2 regions of the Paenibacillus sp. Y930 genome follow, and region 1 is predicted to be linked to the other one. Evidence: riboswitches for the same ligand, from Rfam matches in the RefSeq annotation. Region 1 holds a riboswitch; the other holds the start of a gene.

Region 1 (9,353 bases):
TCATTAAACGTTGCATTGTTGCGAACGCCTGCTGCAGTAGGGATAACATAGTTACCATCGATATCTTTAACGATATTCGCTACTTCAACGACTGGTCCTTGTAAACTACCCATTACAATGAATTGAGGATCCGCAATCAAGTTCTCCAATTTTGTTAAGCCTTGCAATGGTGAGAAGTCAGCTACTTCATTACCTGCAATATCAAGGGTCACTAGATTTTTCGCATATTGTAAACCATCAAGTGATCTAACTCTTCTGGAGTCACCTGTTAGCGTCGTAAGGTTGTACATATCTCCAAGTGTGATCTCACCACTTATAGCTAAAGTCTTCTTAATCGCTTCATTTAAATACTTGTCGCTTATCGTAATGACTTGAGTTAAGTCTAATAGTGTTAATTCCTCTGTAGCTTTCTGCAAGGCTACTAATGCTGCATCAATTTCAGTTTGAGTAGCATCTTCATTAGCTAGTACTTCTTCTGCTCTCATCAAGCTAATTTGTAATGCTGCAATGCTTTCAGAAGTATAACCATCTAGTGAAATAACTTTAGTCTCTTCGATTGCCGTAACTAGATCGCTTGTATATAGTCGATCTCCATTGGCAAAGTGGAATTTCGCATCCCCCCATACTGCATGGTCAGATCCGTTACCATTTCCTCCGTCCGTTACGACTAGCTTAAGCTCTTGCGCTCCGCTAAGATCAACTTCAAGCTGTTGCTCTGCGTCTCTTGAATTCATTAATCCACTATCAAATTTCTTCTCTCCATCTACATATACTTCAAAAGAAACTGAACCTACAGTATTATACATTTGTCGATCTACACCTACAAATGAAGTGAAGTAGTTAACATCTTTATCCGTTAGATTATATACAATCGTGGACGTTGAATGTGCACCAATACCTTTAGCATACGTAACTTCGGCGTTGTTTTCATCCGTTAATCGTAATGCTTTACCACTTATTGCAATATCTTTCTTAGGTGCAGTATAGCTATTTTGTGTAGACTTCCAATTATAATCAGATACATACTTGAAGTCTTCCATATTAACAACGGCAATAATTCTTGTTTTTGTAGTCGTGTTGTCATCTTTATCGGTAACAGTGTACGTGATTGGGTATTGTCCCGCACGATTGAAGTTTACTTCATCTTCACCAGTTACGACGACTTGAGAAGTGATGTTGCCATCTTCAGCATCGATAGCTGAATACTCTGCGCTAACTGATATTGCTTGTCCTACTTTAGTAGAAGTAGACGCACCTATTGTAAGTTCAGGTGTACTATTCAAAATTAAAAACTTAGCACCTGCAAAGTTTCCATGATCAGATGCATTGCCATTACCTGCGTTGTCTACAATTAGTGTTAATTGCTCAACACCTTTAACTGGTATTCTTACAAATTGGGCTTCGGTATTGTATTTCATCAACCCGCTATTATACACTTCTTGACCATCAGCCATAATTTTAAAGATTACACTTGAGTTATTTTGTGCTGCAATATTACGGTCAACGCCAATGATTGTTTCAAAGTACTCGTAGTTCGTATCACCAATGTTATATACAATTTCAGAATTGGCATGTGTTCCTATTCCTTTTGCGAATTCTTTCGTTTCACCATTAACAAGTAATTTTAATGTGGCGTTAGTACTTGATTTATCTTTTCTTACGACATTATAATCTGTTCTTGCAGATTCCCACTCCACATCAGTTGCGTATCGACTAGAACTGTACACGACAACCGTTCTGGATTGTGTAATTTTATTTCCATCGCTGTCCGTCACTGTGTATTGTACGTTGTAAGTACCTGTTTTCTCTGAACTGAACCCATTCATTTGTACATCAACTTTTTCGATTAAGTTTCCATCTTCGACATCAAATGCTTCTACGCCGCTTAACATATCGAATTCATCATTTAACTTAACGACTACCATTTCTTCAGCTACCGTTAATGTTGGCATACTAGAATTATTACTGAATTTCGCATCAGCCCAAACCGTATGATCATAATTATTACCATTATTATTAGCATCTGTTGTAACGAGTTTGATTTCTTTCGCTCCTGTAACAGCTACTTTTACATATTCGTGTGCTGTACTTGATAGGAAAACATCACTATCGAATACCTTTTCTCCGTCTACATATATTTCAAATGTAGCTGAAGATGGTCTACCTTTCGCTGCTTGATCGATACCAATATAACTTTCAAAGAAGTCATAACCTCTACCCTCAATATTGTAGACCACTTCAGAATTGGCATGTGCGGCAAGACCTTTAGTATAGGCTACCGGAAGTCCCTGTCTAATAAGTGTAATGATGCCTCCATTAGCGGCTTTATCTTTCTGGAAAGAACCCGAGCCAACTTTGGCTGATTGGGCATTCAGATCAGAAGCATACATATAATTACTCGTAACGGTAACGTTTGTTGTCTTCGTTTCTGTTGCCTGTTCACTCTTTACTTCATATACAACTTTGTAGTTTCCTTTACGTGTAACATTAACATTATTTGATTTCACAACAACTTTACTCGTAATATCATTGCCTTGATAGTTCGTTGCCTTCACATAATTCATAGGATCAAACGGATGATTCAGCTTCAATGTCACTTGATCCTCAACAGATAACGTTGGCATGAATGCCTTAACAGATACTGGTTTAAGCGTATTTAGCTTCTTGTCATAGCCAATAATTGTATAAGTATAATTAATGCTCGGATCTATATTCTGATCAACGAATTGACCCGTACCAGTGAATCCTACAAGCGTATCGTTTCTATAAATCTCATAGCCTAAGAAATCTTCTTTAACGGATTTGTCCATCGTAAAGTTTAATGTATTAGACTTTGCAGTAGCGTTAGCAGTAATACCGACTTTTATCGCTACATCTTTGCTAGTTATACCTGTTCCTTCATAATTAATTAACGTATCATTCAAATACCATAGCTTTTTCGGAGCAGGGTATACAGCTGTCTTCTCTCTCGTTTCTGGATTAACTGTGAATCCATGTCTAGCAAAATAACTACTTAAATCCATTCCAAGCACTTCTGAGGAAAACTCCACTAAATACTGTTGCTTAGAATTATCTCCGTTAGCAAGAGAAACCTTCCGCTCGCGGTACATTCTATTCAGCTCCGTCCAATATCCTGGATGAGCTAATTCTAACTGCCAATATGCTGCAAGTGCTGCAAAATAAGATTGATTGTTCATGACTACTTTATTTTCTTCGATAACGTATTTATAAATTGTACTTTCATACGGAATACGGTTATCTATTGCGATACTGTTATTTATTGAATTAGCATGAACAGACATCAACATAGATAGCATATTATTCGTTATTTCACCATATTCTCGTTCACCAACAGCCAAACGGTGTCCAATCTCATGATTCAATCCCCAACCTGGAGATACTTTGTTAAAGTCAGCTAACATCGTGCCAACCGTTCCGATTTGAATCCCGGTATGGTCACCTGCTGCATACATAGCACCATATGGTTGCATTAATCTAATATTTTCACGAATTAACTTCGGATCATGAAGTTCACTACTACCATCGAAACCATAGAAATCAAACATTGTCTTCATCCAAGCATCATAGCCTGTTATCGTATCCATTGGATTTTTACCTTGCGTTACAAAAGTGTTATAAGCGATTGTAGCTGTTCCAGTAAAGATAACATGATCACTTACCATCTCAACTACATCTATTAATTGACGATCATTAACATTTGGATGTACAGCTTTATCTGCATCTAATCTTTGTTTATAGTCGATTAAGAAAGCCTTAAATTCTTCTGGATCTGTATCTGCTGTCATAAACGGTATTTTCTCTAAACCTTCCAATCGAATGATTGGAGCTTTTCCTTGCTCTTCAGCCGTATAGGGATTAACAATATATACAGTTCCACCTTGAGTTACATCATGGGCATAATAACTATTTTTTGAAAATGTAGGTACCGTAATTGTATTTTTACCTGGACGTAATTGTATTGCTCTTGCCCATACGTTCCAAGCTGCCTCCTGTTGAGTAAAGACTATTGAGGGTAATTTATCGGCAGACTCTACATCTACATAAATGTTAATAGTTTCTCCTGGCATAACTGCAAAGCCAGTCGGCTGATTATTCGTACCAAAATTCACTCTCAAATTTTGTTGTGCGTGTTTTCTCATATCACCACGTTGCTCTGCGGTAATAATTGTACCTTCAAGATCGACTTCACCGTTAACTAGCTTTTTAGCCAATTCTAGTTGATCTCTGAACATAGAGTATAACGGATGTGCTTTCGCTTCTGCCTCTAATGCATTGATCTTGTCTACTTGATTGTATGCTGGAACTACTGCACTCATCGTTCCATCTGTGAAAATACCGCTAAAGGCATCTCTAACTGTATCTTCCTTGTAGAAAGAAAATTCTGCAGCACTTGCCCAATCTTGATTCGCTTTTGTTAATACGAATTTAATACGTTTAAATGCTGTCGGTGCAAATTTTATCTCAACAATATGACCAGTTGATCCCTTATACTCTCCTGTAGATACTAGTGTAAAATCATCGCCATTATCTGTAGCTGAGCTATAGATTTCAAATTTCTGCGCAAATCCTTTTCCTTGAGCACTTGCTTGTCTAGCGGCATAAACGATTCTATCTAATGTTGTCGATTCATTAAGATTGAAAATAATTTCATTAGTAAATATTGCACTGTTGGGCTTGCCAGTTTCCCAATGTGTAGCCATATCTCCATCAATAGCTTTTTGAATTTGTGAGTTCGGATAGTTTCCACCGTTATTAGTAATTGATCCAATATTGGCATTATCCATTTTGTATACTGCATTGTAATCCCTTAGAATATCTTTACCATACAGATCAAATGGAGCTACAGAAGCTAGATTAACGTTGCTCACATTACTTTCTACGACTGCTCTTACTTCATACTTACTTTGCAAATCATTGGCGAATACTGGAGCAGCCCCTACAGAAATATTTAGTAATAGCGCTGCAGTTGTTGCAATTACGATCATTTTGTTCATGTTTCTACCTCCTGAGTGATGATGATCTAATATTTAGCCACGAAAAAAAAACTACCCATAGAGTAGCTTTTTTGCACGCAAAGTCAGACATTTAAGACGTCAAAAATTACGTCGTCTTTATTCAACTTTTAGAAACAAAAAGCATGCTATACTCTTTGGCAACTGGCTGACATAGTTATTAGATAACTTTAGTCCCTGTAGCTTTGCGTCCCTACATTTCTATAGGTTTGCCACTTAATAATACAAACATTAACATAGCATGCCTTCATATTACATGATCATTTGGAATCAATTAAAAGTAGGTATAATAACCTTTTTTTATAAAATTTTATTAATTTCCACTCGATGATCACTTTTTTCTATAACTCAATCCTTATTTTTAAAGAATTTATATTATTTTCTCGATTAATTATTGTAAATAATGAAACTTTTGAACTGTATCGCTATTAACCTTATCCAGCGTTAAAAAAGCGGCAATCACTCCCCGATTGAATAACGAGAAGCGATCACCGCTTTGGAATACTTTTAGTTGGATTGTTGAATAAGTAATCTATAGATCATCGTTGCAGCTTCTACTTTAGTAGCTAGTCCGCTTGGATCATAGTTTCCATTAGTTTTTCCAAGGATAATACCAGACTGCTGCAATGTCTTAACCGCCGTTACCGCATAATTGCTAATTAATTGTTGATCTTTAAAGGTAACCAGTTCTACTTTGCCTGGTTTTGCATTCAACACAGTCATAACGCGTTGCAAAATGACAGCCGTATCTTCACGTCTAATAAGGTCATTTACCCCAAATTCAGCATTGCCATTACCATTAATAATTTGCAGTTTTTCCGCACTTGCTACTGCATTAGCATAGGTCGCATCCTTCTCCACATCAGTAAATGAGCTTACCGCTGTTCCATCTAGAAGACCCAATGTATTCATAACAAGCTCGATAAATTGTGCGCGTGTCATCTTGTTACTTGTATCTTCAGTATTTTCCACTATACCTACAATTACATCTCCGCTTTTTGTAATCGTATAGTTAAGAACTTCACCACTCCAGAAATAAAGTGTTAGTTTTACTGCGCCATCATTAACTTCTTGGAAAAAGTTCTCCTTAAGTATAATTTTGTTAGTGTCATACGAAGGTGCGAACGTGTAAGCAAATTCTTTGAATGACGTCCAGTTTTGTGGACCTGCAAAACTACCATCCGCATAAATAGCTTCCATCGTAGCAAGATTATCTCCGTTAAATGTCGTTGGAATTGCAAAATCGGTTGCTGTACCTACAATATTTTGGAGGACTGGCGTATTGTATGTAATAACATCGAAGTTCCAGCTCTTACCTTTATCAAAAGTAGCAGTTAATATCGCCTTAATCCCTAGTTTCTCTGATGCTGTTAAGCTTTCAAGCAAGCTTGCTTTCACAGTCAATGCTTCGCCAGCAAGGACATAATCTTCACCTGCAGTTAATTCCTCGCCAGCTAATTCAAGTGCAACGAATTTATTTCCGTTCAAATTAAGCGATTTCGTTACATCAGTAACTTCTTTACCTTGCTCTACATAGATGAAGTTAGATTCAGCTGTTGCTGAACGAATTGCCCAGCTAGCTTTCATCATTGCAAATAGCTCAGGGTTCGACCATTCAAAAGATTGACGACCAAAATGCTGTCCGTTATCCCATAGCATATGTGTTAATTCTTTTTCATTGGCATAGTGAATCATAAATTCAAAAAACTTAAGCTTTTCACCTTGCTGAATCGTATTCAAGTCAGTGTCGAAGCCCAGCAATCCAAATTCACCAATAATAACTGGAATACCGTTTTTCGTAAATGTATGATGTACACGATCAAATGTACTAATAATATCGTTTTTCGTTTCCTCATTAAATGTAGTGACGCCGGCAATATTTACACTAAACGGCCAAAAGCCGTAATAATGAACGGTAGATATAATATTCGGATCGTCTAGCTTATCAATAAAGCTGTATAGCGCATCTAGCTTATGCTGCTCTGACCCCGTATCTAGCGTTGGTAGGACGAGCGGACGAATATCGTTTTTACCTCCAGATTTCCTGACGATGTCATAGAAGGATGAATTCAGCTCATCAAGATATCCTTGTTTTTCTTCGTCCGTTCCCCAGAAGCGTGGTTCATTAATACTTTCGAACATTAGTTTAGTAGATAGATTTTTGTATCGGTTAGCAAGCTGCGTCCAAATCGCATCATAACGCGCAAGAGAAGCATCGTGATTTTCCTGCATGCCTGATTCTAACCAGATCCATGAATCATGATGAATATTGATCATCACATATAGATTCTCATCAAGCGACCACTGAATCACTTGATCTAAGCGATTAAGGAATTCGGCATCAATGATGTAGTTAGGAGCTTCTTCCATTCTTTGATCAAATGTAACTGGAATTCGAATACTTTTATAGCCTTGATCCGCAATTTGCTCGATGAATTCCTGCGTAACTTTAGGGTTACCCCATGCTGTCTCATCTTTTCCAACGGCATCAAAAGTATTGCCCAAGTTCCATCCAGGTTGCATAGCTTCTGTATAGTCTTTTATATCAATTTTGTCCTCCGTATTTTGAGCTGCAAAGCTAACAGTTGGTAACAACAACGCTAATAACAAAACCGTAGAAAATAATAATCTCTTGAAGTACTTCACATTAAAACCTCCCTTAGTTTCGCTTTACCAACATAAAATCACGCTCGAAAATGATATTTTGTTTATTTTGCAGCTGTACATTTCAATGTTGGTAACGCTTTCAAACGACTATACCATAACCAGTATTTGGGTGTACACCTCTGAAATTGGTGCTAATTTCATATAATAACTAGTGATCTATTGGTGTGTATAATTTCCAAACAATAGAAGCATCTTAATAGTATAGATTTTTCTAAATACTAATTTATCAGGATGTGTTCAGATGAGATTCGATAACTTTACATCTCCCCTTACAAATAGTGACAATTATGATATTGCACAAACGTCTGAACCTATAGTTACAACCATTTTTCGCTCCATAGCAGACAATATTAACTACCTTGAGAATTTTTTTCTGAAATCACAGGATCTCAAAAATCGTCGTTTCGTATTTAATAACAAACAATGTATTGCCTTTTATTTTGAAACGCTTGTCGATCAAGATAAGCTGCAACAAAATTTTTTTCTATCACTTTCTGATTTTACTAGCAAATTTAACGAAGCTAACTATCCCTTTCGCAACCTGCCTAACACAACAAACTTTGATGAAGTCACGCAAAAACTGCTTGAAGGATTTTCGGCGATCTATATCGATGGCGAGCAACATGTATTTTTCGTGGAAACCGCTGCAAGTTTCGTTAGAAGCACGAACGAGCCGAATAATGAAAAGGTTGTTAGAGGCTCCCATCAAGGGTTTGTAGAAAATCTAACGGTCAATTTGAATCTACTAAGACATAGAATTATTGACCGTAGCTTGTATATTCAATACATGACGATCGGTGATAAAACAAATACAAAAGTAGCTATAGCCTATATGAAAGGACTTGCTGACGAACAGATTGTAGAAACTGCACTAACAAGGTTACAAAACATTTCTACTGACATGGTCTTTAGTACGGATTTATTGGAAGAGTATATCGAAGATTCAACTGCCTCCCCATTTCCGCAAATGCAGAATACAGAACGACCAGATCGTGTGGAGGCTAATATAATAGAGGGAAAAATTGCAATCTTTGCCGAAGGTTCTCCAACCGTGCTACTAATTCCGTCCACTTTCTTTACGTTCTATCAGTCACCAGATGATTATAATAGCCGTGTCTATGTCGGAAGCTTCATTCGTATGATTCGACTATTCAGCTTTGGTATTGCTGTAACATTGCCAGCTATTTATATCGCAGTTATTGGCTTTCATTTTGGAGTGATGCCACATTTGCTTGCGATTACCGTTAAAAGCTCGATTGATAGTATTCCTTATCCACCTTTAGTTGAAGCGTTTATTATGGAATTGACAATTGAACTCATTAGAGAGGCCGGTATTCGACTACCTTCTGCTATTGGCATGACGATTAGTATCGTGGGCGGACTCGTTATCGGTGATGCCATTGTGAAGGCAGGACTAGTATCGAATACGATGATTGTTATCGTTGCGATGACTGCGATTGCCTGCTATGTCGTGCCTTCAAGTGAGATGAGCTCCGCAGTTCGCTTATTAAGATTTCCAATGATGATTGCTGCCTCAATTTTGGGATTTGTTGGCATTGTATTTGGTCTGATGGTTCTTTTCATACACCTATGCAAATTAGAATCATTCGGTACTCCTTACTTTTCACCTATAGCTCCATTTCGTTGGCATCA
Region 2 (9,353 bases), on a different contig from region 1:
GGGATTGGTGTTGCAGCGGGAATTAGTGCAGCCATGGTTATCCTCACGATTCGATTAAAGCCGGATCAATATCAATTTGTAGCTTCATGGTTAGCAGGAAGCATATGGGGAACCAATTGGAAATTCGTTATAACATTAATGCCATGGGTATTCATTCTCATTCCTTATTTGATGTACAAATCCAATGTATTGAACATTATTAGTTTAGGTGAGGAACGTTCGATAGCACTGGGTATCTCTGTCCAACGGGAACAGATCAAGTTGCTTGTAGCAGCTGTTGCACTTGCAGCAGCATGTGTTTCTGTAAGTGGAGGGATAGGGTTTGTTGGCTTAATCGGGCCTCATCTAGCTAGAAGATTAGTAGGTTCGCAACATAATATATTACTACCGACAGCAGCGTTAGCAGGATCATTATTAGTCATTGTCGCTGATATGCTCGGAAGAGTCATTATGGCACCTGCGGAGATAGCGACAGGAGTAGTTGTAGCAGTAATCGGAGCTCCATACTTTATCTATCTCCTTATTAAGATGAAGTAGCAAAATTGGTGATTTGAATCACATGCTATTAATGTAAACTGATTTATACTGAAGGTAATGATGAGGATAGTCACTAATACAGCTTGAGTACTATGATTTCAATGAAGCAGGGAGGAATAAAGGATGAAAGTATTTAATCTAGAAAGCCATTTGCAGGATCAGGACAAGTATATGAATCCTCTTACCAGTTTTGAGAAAACAAAGGTAGTCCAGATTCAACTTAAGAAAGGCAACGGTATTCCGGAGCATAGTGCTAATGCGGATGTACTTATCGTAGTTCAAAAAGGCAAAATAGCATTTAATGTTGCTGGGGAGCGAGTCGAGCTTACGCCTAGCAATATGTTATATATGGAGCCGAAAGAGCAGCATAGTTTGCAGGCACTAGAAGACGTGGAGCTATTACTCATTCGTGTTGAGAGATAATCATCTCATTTGTAAAAATAATCATCTCATTTGTATAAATAAAACATCTTTCAGCTTGATTAGGTTGGTGTATCAACTTAATCAAGCTGAAAGTCTGTTGTAGAGGAAATTCTAAAAGCAATCTTTGTTAACATACACTTTGAGCATATACCTTTGAAAGGGTTTATAAAATTGTCGTCCCACCCCGAATTCTACGATTATCCACCAATTCAACTGCTTCCTCTATTGTCAGAAGTTTAGACTTTGACTCGGACATAAGCTACCTCCTGTCGTTATATTTGTGTATCTTTCATATATTGTTACTACTTAGGTTCCAAGATAAGAGAGACCTAGTGGCCCGAATATATCTGTTGTTTATTAAGTTGGTTAATGACCTAAGAATTAACCGAATTTTGCGCTAATTGGTATGGAATATGTGAACTATTATTATAAACTCGTGCTTAAGGCTACTAGTACTTAGAGATATATGGGTCTATTGGAACGCTTGAAAAGACTGAAGTCACAAGTATATAAAAATTTTTTATGGGAAAATAGGAAAAAAGAAGGAAATTCATTGAGAGCATAGAATGTAAATAAGCAGAGACTGCAAAATATTTCATAAAATGACAAACCAAATGTAGGAAAAAAGGCAAATTCGTCGAAAGGCGGAGACGCAAAGCCACGGGTCTAATTTATCGAGTGAAGCTCGATGAGATGATAGCCGGGTCGCTCAAGGCAAGTGGTTTTTTTGCGTCCAAAATACGTGAAACGAGGGTACATAATGTTGAAATGGAAGCAAGGGGTTAGGACATTAGTAGCGTGTTCAGTAGTGGCAATTGTTTTCGTATTGCTAGCAACGAATACGAAAATAAGTGCAGCTGCTATCCCGAATTTAGAAAAAGCTACGGATGTGCAAATTTCAGGAGATGGAATGATTTGGCTAGAAATTCAAGATGCTGGTCAGAAAAAGCTAGTCTATTTTAATACAGTAACAGGAGAGAAAAAAGATATTACAACGGGTAGCCCTACAGTCGATGCACCGTATTTATCTAGTGACTATATTGTTTGGGCAGATAAGGGTGATGAGCCTAATGCAACGATGAATTGGGATATTATGCGTTATCAAATATCAACAGGAACGAAGACTAAGCTTAATACGAAAGCCGGACAATATTCTAACCCAACGGTGGATGCTAATGGAGCGCTATGGTATGACCGTACGAATTATGGGTTTATGATGTACTATGATTTCTCTACGGGAAGAGAATCTAATATTGGAGAAGGTCGTTTTCCAGTGTTAGTTGAAGGGGTGGTCGTCTATAAGCATGCTAGAGACGGCGGTGTAAGTCTATTAAAGCTCAAAACAGGAGTTAAGCGCCCGCTTATTATGCTAGGTGGCTCTAACCATATAGATAGTTTCGTATTTAATGGCACGCATATATTGGCGTTGCAGCGTAATGAGCAGGGTGAAAGCAAATATGTATCGATGGATGTGCTTAATAACACCTCTTCAGCTAAGGATGTAACGGAGTATACAAGCAAACAGCAAGAATATGCAATGATGGCGATAAGTGATACATATGCAGCATTTATAGAAAATACGAATGGCACCCCTGTATTGAAAACGGTTGAGCTGAATAATGGTAAGGTCTCCACAATTTCTATATCTGATGCAATGGGAGGCTTGATTGGTATAAATGGCTCACAGTTATTTTATAGCAAGCCAGATGGGGGTTTAGCCTCTATGAATCTAGCTACAGGCAATAGTAATCCATCTCCACCCGATCAGTCTGGAACTGATAGTGACGCCGGATTACCAAATGGATCTGATCAGGAGGAAGAGCAATATAGCATAGTTATTAATGGAGAAGGTGGGGAGTTGGCAACGGATGATCAGCGTGTCGTTGTCACAATCGAGCAGATCAGCTTTCCAGCTCCAACAAAAGTAAGTATTACGCAAAAACGTTCGAACCAATATTCGTTAATTGATGCAAACGGTCATGCACTAGAACTTGCGAGTGGGGTTTGGCAGCTCGATGCAGAGCAAAGCTTTATGAAAAATGCACTGCTTCGTATGAGTCATTCACTGCATTCGTATTCGGGCAATGAGATCGATAAGCTCGGCATTTATCGCTGGAACGCGACAGTTGGCTATTGGGAGTATATCGGTGGAGCCAATCAAGTTGTAGCAGGATTCACGCAAGCTTCAATTGCTCATACAGGTACTTACGCGATTATGTATCGCAGTATTAGCTTTGACGATATACAGCAGCATTGGGGACAGCATGTGATTGAAACATTGGCAGCTAGAGACATCATTAATGGTGTTAGTGCAACGAGCTTTGCTCCGAATCGGTCAATTACTAGAGCGGAATTTACAAAGCTACTAGTAGGAGCGATAGGGATAGAGGAAGTAGTGGCTGAGCAATCATCGTTCAGTGATGTTTCACCTCAAGCTTGGTATTATTCATGGGTTGAAACAGCTGCTGCAGCTGGAATTGTACAAGGCTCAGGAGACAAGTTTAAGCCTAATGATGCGTTAACTCGAGAAGAGATGATGACGATGTTAGTGCGAGCAGTAGGCACGCAGCTAGGGGAGCAAAATACTAGTAGCAATGAAACAGAATTAGCAGAATTCAAAGATAGCGATGCTGTTAGTGAGTGGGCAAAATCTTCTGTGGCAACAGCTATTCGCTTGAATCTCATCGAAGGTAATGCTACAGGACTGAAGCCATTACAATTAACAACAAGAGCAGAGTCAGCTACAGTGATCTATCGCTTATTGCTAGTGTTAGATCAACTTTAATAAGAATAGAATGAGGAGAGATAAAGTTGAAAAGGAAAATGACTAAAGTTGTGTTAATATGGGCGCTAATGATGGCGGTGCTGTTCTCAGGTATTCCGATTTATCCACCGCTAGATTCGGTATTGAACAATAAAGCTGATGCCTCTACCAATATGCGAATTGAGCCAAGTGAGCTGCCTGTCGAGGGCAATGAGACGACAAGTATTCGCTTTAGCTTCAATGCAGCAGATAACGGGGAAGATGAGCATGATACTGTTATTATGGTTTGTACGCCGCAAAGTGATGGAGGCTCACCGATACCAGGGAGCATCATTAAGCGAGAGATTTACCCTACGAAAGCAGGCAATCAATATATTATTCATGAAGTAATATGGGATGGTACGATCAATGGTCAAAAGCTGCCAGAGGGTCGATATACCATATGTATATCCCCTGCTGACTATACAGGAAACAGTGTGTATTATGGTCAGATGGCGAGCTTTGAGATGGTTGGCACTGAGCTACTTAAGTCGCCGACATCTTTGCAGGCAGTAGCTTCTAGTAATGGCAGAACTGTTATTAGTGGTACAGCAGCAGCAGGAGCAACAATTGAATTAGAATACACGACAGCGAGCAGTACGGAGGTCAAGCAGCTAGGGACGACAACAGCTGGTGCGAATGGTGCTTGGTCGCATCAGACATCATTGACTGCTGGGCAAATAGCTTATATTACAGCTAAAGCTAAAAAGAATGGCATTACTTCTAGTCATTCAGAAATCATCCGTGTCATGAAGGTTATTACACCATCCTTCCCGATGACTTGGGAAGCAGCGGCGGGATACTTCTACAAGACGGATTCGATCGCTGAAAGCATTCAAATAGCGGAGCAAATCGCTGTATGGAATGGAGTAACAGATGATGTCTGTAATGGACTAGATTGTTCTAATCCAATTAGCAATCTAAGCTCTATATTATTAGTCAATCCGGAAATAGAAGCATTACCAACGCAAGCCGATCTAGCGCAATTTACAACGGATGCTCTAGATGCGAGATTACGCATAGTCAATCCAAGTGGGACAGCGCCGATTGATATGGCCAGAGGAGATTTTGTATATACATCCCCTTACTTTGGACTAGATGCGTTAATGCCACTAAGCTTCAATATCTTATATCTAAGCCGTAATTCCAATGAAGGTACGAGTGGTTTGGGGTGGCTGCACTCCTACGAATGGTCATTGACGGAAGAGGATAGCAAGATCGTTTTACTAGAGCCAAGTGGTTCTCGTTATGAATTCCTTCCATTATCGAATGGGAAATATCTCACTCCAAAAGGAACGAATTGGAGCTTAACTCAGCGATCTGGCGGAGGACATCAGCTAGAAACGGCATATGGAACAATCTATTATTTTAATAGTGCTGGAAGTCTAGAGTCTATACGAGATATTAATGGTAATGAGATTCAATTGGGCTACCAAAATTCATTGTTAAAGTCAGTGACAACGAGTGGTGCTTCATTCCAATTGAGCTACGATAGCGATAATTTGCTAGTATCGGTAGTCGATCATGCTGGACGTAGTCAACAATTTAATTATGATGCGAACGGTGATCTTGTACAAATTATCGATGTTGACCAAAGTACGACGCAATTGCAATACGATAGCGAGCATCATCTTATTAGTGTTACAAATGCTAATAGCTCTGGGACGTTATCGGTGACGTATGATGAGGAGCTGCGTGTTAGCGGCTTAACGGATTATTATGGTGAAACGACACAAATGGATTACAATGGAACGGTTGCACCTGTTGAAAGGGAGCAGGAAGCACAGGAGCCAGAGGATGGACCTGTAAGCATTAATCCGAATAACGGGAGAGATATTGCAAGCTCCAATAAAGTATTACTTTCGGGTACTATGCACAATCTTGCCAATGCGCCAGAATATACAATTGTTGCTGGTATGCAGCCTGTTATTGCGAATTACATCGAAGGGCAATCACAAGTGATTACATCGGCCATTACTAATTATAGTAATAGTGCCGTAGATTGCAGCTCATGCACAATAAGTGAACTACAATCGTCGATCACTGCGAGCAATCTTAACCCAGTAGTCATTAAGACTGGCTACTTGAATCTAGAGGAAAGTGTCACCTTCGGCAGCGCAAGCAAACCAGTTATTCTTATTGCTGAAGGCATGAACACGAACAAAGATATTACTGTAACGATTAACGGTAATTTAATTGTGAAAAATGGACTGAATGCCAATACGAATCTGCAATTAATCTCCAAGCAAGTAAGCAATCAATACGGAAATATTTGGTCAAACGGTGCTATTCATCTTAATAACGATTCTGTTATAGATGTAGCAGATACACTTTACACATCAAGCCTTACCTATAATAGTGGATTATTGAATGTGAAGGCAAAACGTATTGTTGTAGCTGGTGAACTGCACATCAATACGAAAGTGGAAATGAATATCGAAAGCGAGATGTCGCTAGGTGGATTAGTTTCCAATAACGATTTGGCTAATCTTACGATTACTGGCGGAGATCTCTTCGTTCGCAATAACGTAAGCGTGAATAATCAGCTTAATATATCTACTGGCGGTGTATTTGCTATTGGTGGTGATATGACGCCGAATAAAACACCAGAGGTAGCAACAGGTGTTGGATCTGGGAAAACGATATTAACCTATCCACCAACTAACGTTAACGCACTTACGCGAGCATCTACATCTACGTCTAGTACATCAGCGTCTACTTCATTATCAGCTTCGTTAGCTACTGCAAATATTACGTCTTTGAAGGATGCATTAGGACGAACGACAAGCTTTACATGGAATGATCGCTTCTTATTGCAGTCTGCGACATTACCAGATCAGACGAAGCTTAAGTACAATTATGATTACGGCAACCGTCTACAATCACTAGTAGATGGCAATGGCGTTCAGATGGCAGTAAATTATGATGAACGGGGTAATTTACAACAATTTGTCAACGGTCAAGGCCAATCGATCGTTTATCGTTATGGACATGACAATCGGATTGCTAATATGACAGATGCTTTAGGTCATAGGCATCAATATCAGTATGATACAGTAGGAAATATGGTAGGAACGACAGATGCGCTTGGTCAAAGTGAGCGTATTATTAGAAATGCCCAAGGTGCTCCAGTCTCATTAGAGGATGCGCTTGGGGCTACAACTGTGATTACGAATGATTCATATGGCTATCCGATTAAAGTGAAGGATAGTGAAGGACATATTCAAACGATTACACGGGATGATCTTCATCGTATTATTACGATTGATGATAGTAATGGTATCGTCCAGCACTATAGTTACGATACTAAGGACCGTGTCATTTCACATACAGATGCTTTAGGACATGTTGTGGAATACGAATATGATAGTTTAGGTAATTTACTTACAATGACTGATGAAGCGGGGGAACAAACATCCTACAGCTACAACGTAGATCGTCTCCTTGCGAACACGAATGCTGAAAGCATTACGAAGGAATACAGCTACGATGCAGCAGGGAATGTGATTCAATATGTAGATGGCAATGGATCACAGATTACGTATCAATATGACAGTATGAACCGCTTGGTAGAAGCAACAGATAGTCTGGGATCGACAAGCACTTATACGTATGATGCGAATAGTAATCTGTTAACCTCTACCGATGCAGAAGGTCATGTAACGCAATATAGTTATAACAATGACAATCAGCTGTTGACGACGACAGAGCCTAATGGCGCGCGTACTACACTGAAATACGACAGCTTAGGTCAGTTAGTGAAGGAAACAAATGCATTAGGAAATAGTACATGGTACGAATATGATGCAATAGGGCAGCCTAGCTCAACAACAGATGCATTAGGTAGCATTACTCGTTATGAATATGATGCAGTAGGAAATCGTACAGCTACTATTGAACCGGATGGTTCAGTCTGGGAAACAGAATATGATAGCCGTGGCTTAGAACTGAAAAGTATTGATCCTCTAAGCAATGAAACAAGCATAGAGCGTGATCTATTAGGCAGAATGATTGCTCTTACCGATGCAGAAGGAGCGATCACTCGTTATAGCTACAATGAATTAGGACAAAATACACAAGTTATTAATGCTCTCGGTCATATGACAAGCTATACGTATGATGAGCTGGGCAATGTAACAAAGATTGTTGACGCTTTGGGAAGCGAAACAGAGTTTAATTATGATGCGATTGGCCGTCTTCTGTCGGTACAAAATGCACTAGGTGATGTAACCTCTTATCGCTATGATGCGAACGGTAATCGGATAGAGCAGAGTAATGCAGCAGGGGCGACGACAAGCTATCAATACAATGAGTCGAATCAGCTTGTTCAACGTGTAAACCCACTCGGTGAAGCATTGTCCTATCAGTATAATGACAACGGTCAGTTGCTTTCGATGACCGCTGAAGATGGTACGACAACAGGCTATAAATATGATGAAGTAGGTCGCGTGATCAAGGCTATCTATAGCGATGGACAGCAAACAAGCTATAGCTATGACCTTATTGGGCGCCGCTTAGCCATGACAGATGGCTCGGGGACGACACGTTATACGAATGATGCTCTGAATCGATTGACGGAAGTCATCGATGCACGAGGAAATAACATTCGCTATGAATGGGATCAGATGAATAATCGTACCCGTGTCATTTATCCAGACAATTCATCGGTTCGATATGGATATGATGTGCTGGGTCGAGTGACAGAGGTAAGGGATGCAAGCAGTGGTCTCACCACGTATACCTATGATGCGAATAGTAGAATGATAGAAAAGCGTCTACCGAATACAGGAGCATCCAAGTATGAATATGATGCGCTGGGGCAGCTTAGTCGCTTAACACATTATTCATCAGGTGGAGAAGCATTAGAGCAGCTAAGCTATACGTATAATGAAGTAGGCAATATGCTGCAGGAGACGCGTCAAGCAAGTGGTAGTGATGAGGATCGATCACAGGAAGGTGCTCATGAGCTAGAACAATCCAATTACGTCTATGATGCTTTGAATCAATTAATTGAAGTGCAAGCACGTAACGGGGCAACAACAAGCTATCATTATGATGAAGTTGGAAATCGGCTTACGAAGTCTGCCGTTGAAAGTAGTATGACAACTGTAGAAACGTATACCTATGATCTAGCGAATAAATTAACATCATGGACCAATGGAGAACAGTCCAAGAACTATACGTACGATCAGCGTGGTAACTTGCTAGAGGTTAGTGGTGTAGCCAGTGTTACAGCCTTAACTTCATTGCAGGATGCGCTAGTGCTAGACGAGAATAATAACATAGAGAGCCTTATTGAAGAACCTGAGCAGGTGATAGAGGAAGCTGTAGAAGAAACTATAGAAGAAGTTGTAGAGGACGCTGTAGAGGATGGAGCAGTAGCAGAAACTGTAGAAGACGGAGCAGTAGTAGAAACCGTAGAAGGATCGCTAGAAGGTGTAGCTGATGCTGAAGGGAATCCGGAAGATGAGATCGTTCAGGATGAAGAACAGGTTGAAGCTACAGAAGGCGCCGGGAACATCGAGGAAGAAGATGCCCAGTCTACAGAAGGAATAGAGGAAGATGATAGAGATCAAGCGGAGTCTATGGA

The links. Region 1 has a riboswitch for cyclic di-GMP ahead of AC1TO5_RS15870 (NPCBM/NEW2 domain-containing protein). Riboswitches for the same ligand answer to the same signal wherever they lie in the genome.
Region 2: linked by a shared signal. The riboswitch ahead of AC1TO5_RS09980 (S-layer homology domain-containing protein) and the one ahead of AC1TO5_RS15870 (NPCBM/NEW2 domain-containing protein) in region 1 are both predicted to bind cyclic di-GMP.

The regions. Positions count from the first base shown of each region.
Region 1 covers NZ_JBXCIX010000005.1:180,943-190,295, forward strand. Annotated here, with positions in the region: gene AC1TO5_RS15870 (NPCBM/NEW2 domain-containing protein) at 1-5,015, opposite strand, end outside; cyclic di-GMP riboswitch class I at 5,170-5,257, opposite strand; gene AC1TO5_RS15875 (cellulase family glycosylhydrolase) at 5,541-7,679, opposite strand; gene AC1TO5_RS15880 (spore germination protein) at 7,942-9,353, shown strand, end outside.
Region 2 covers NZ_JBXCIX010000003.1:205,260-214,612, reverse strand. Annotated here, with positions in the region: gene AC1TO5_RS09990 (FecCD family ABC transporter permease) at 1-537, shown strand, start outside; gene AC1TO5_RS09985 (AraC family ligand binding domain-containing protein) at 661-960, shown strand; cyclic di-GMP riboswitch class I at 1,578-1,673, shown strand; gene AC1TO5_RS09980 (S-layer homology domain-containing protein) at 1,721-3,745, shown strand; gene AC1TO5_RS09975 (Tle-like phospholipase domain-containing protein) at 3,772-9,353, shown strand, end outside.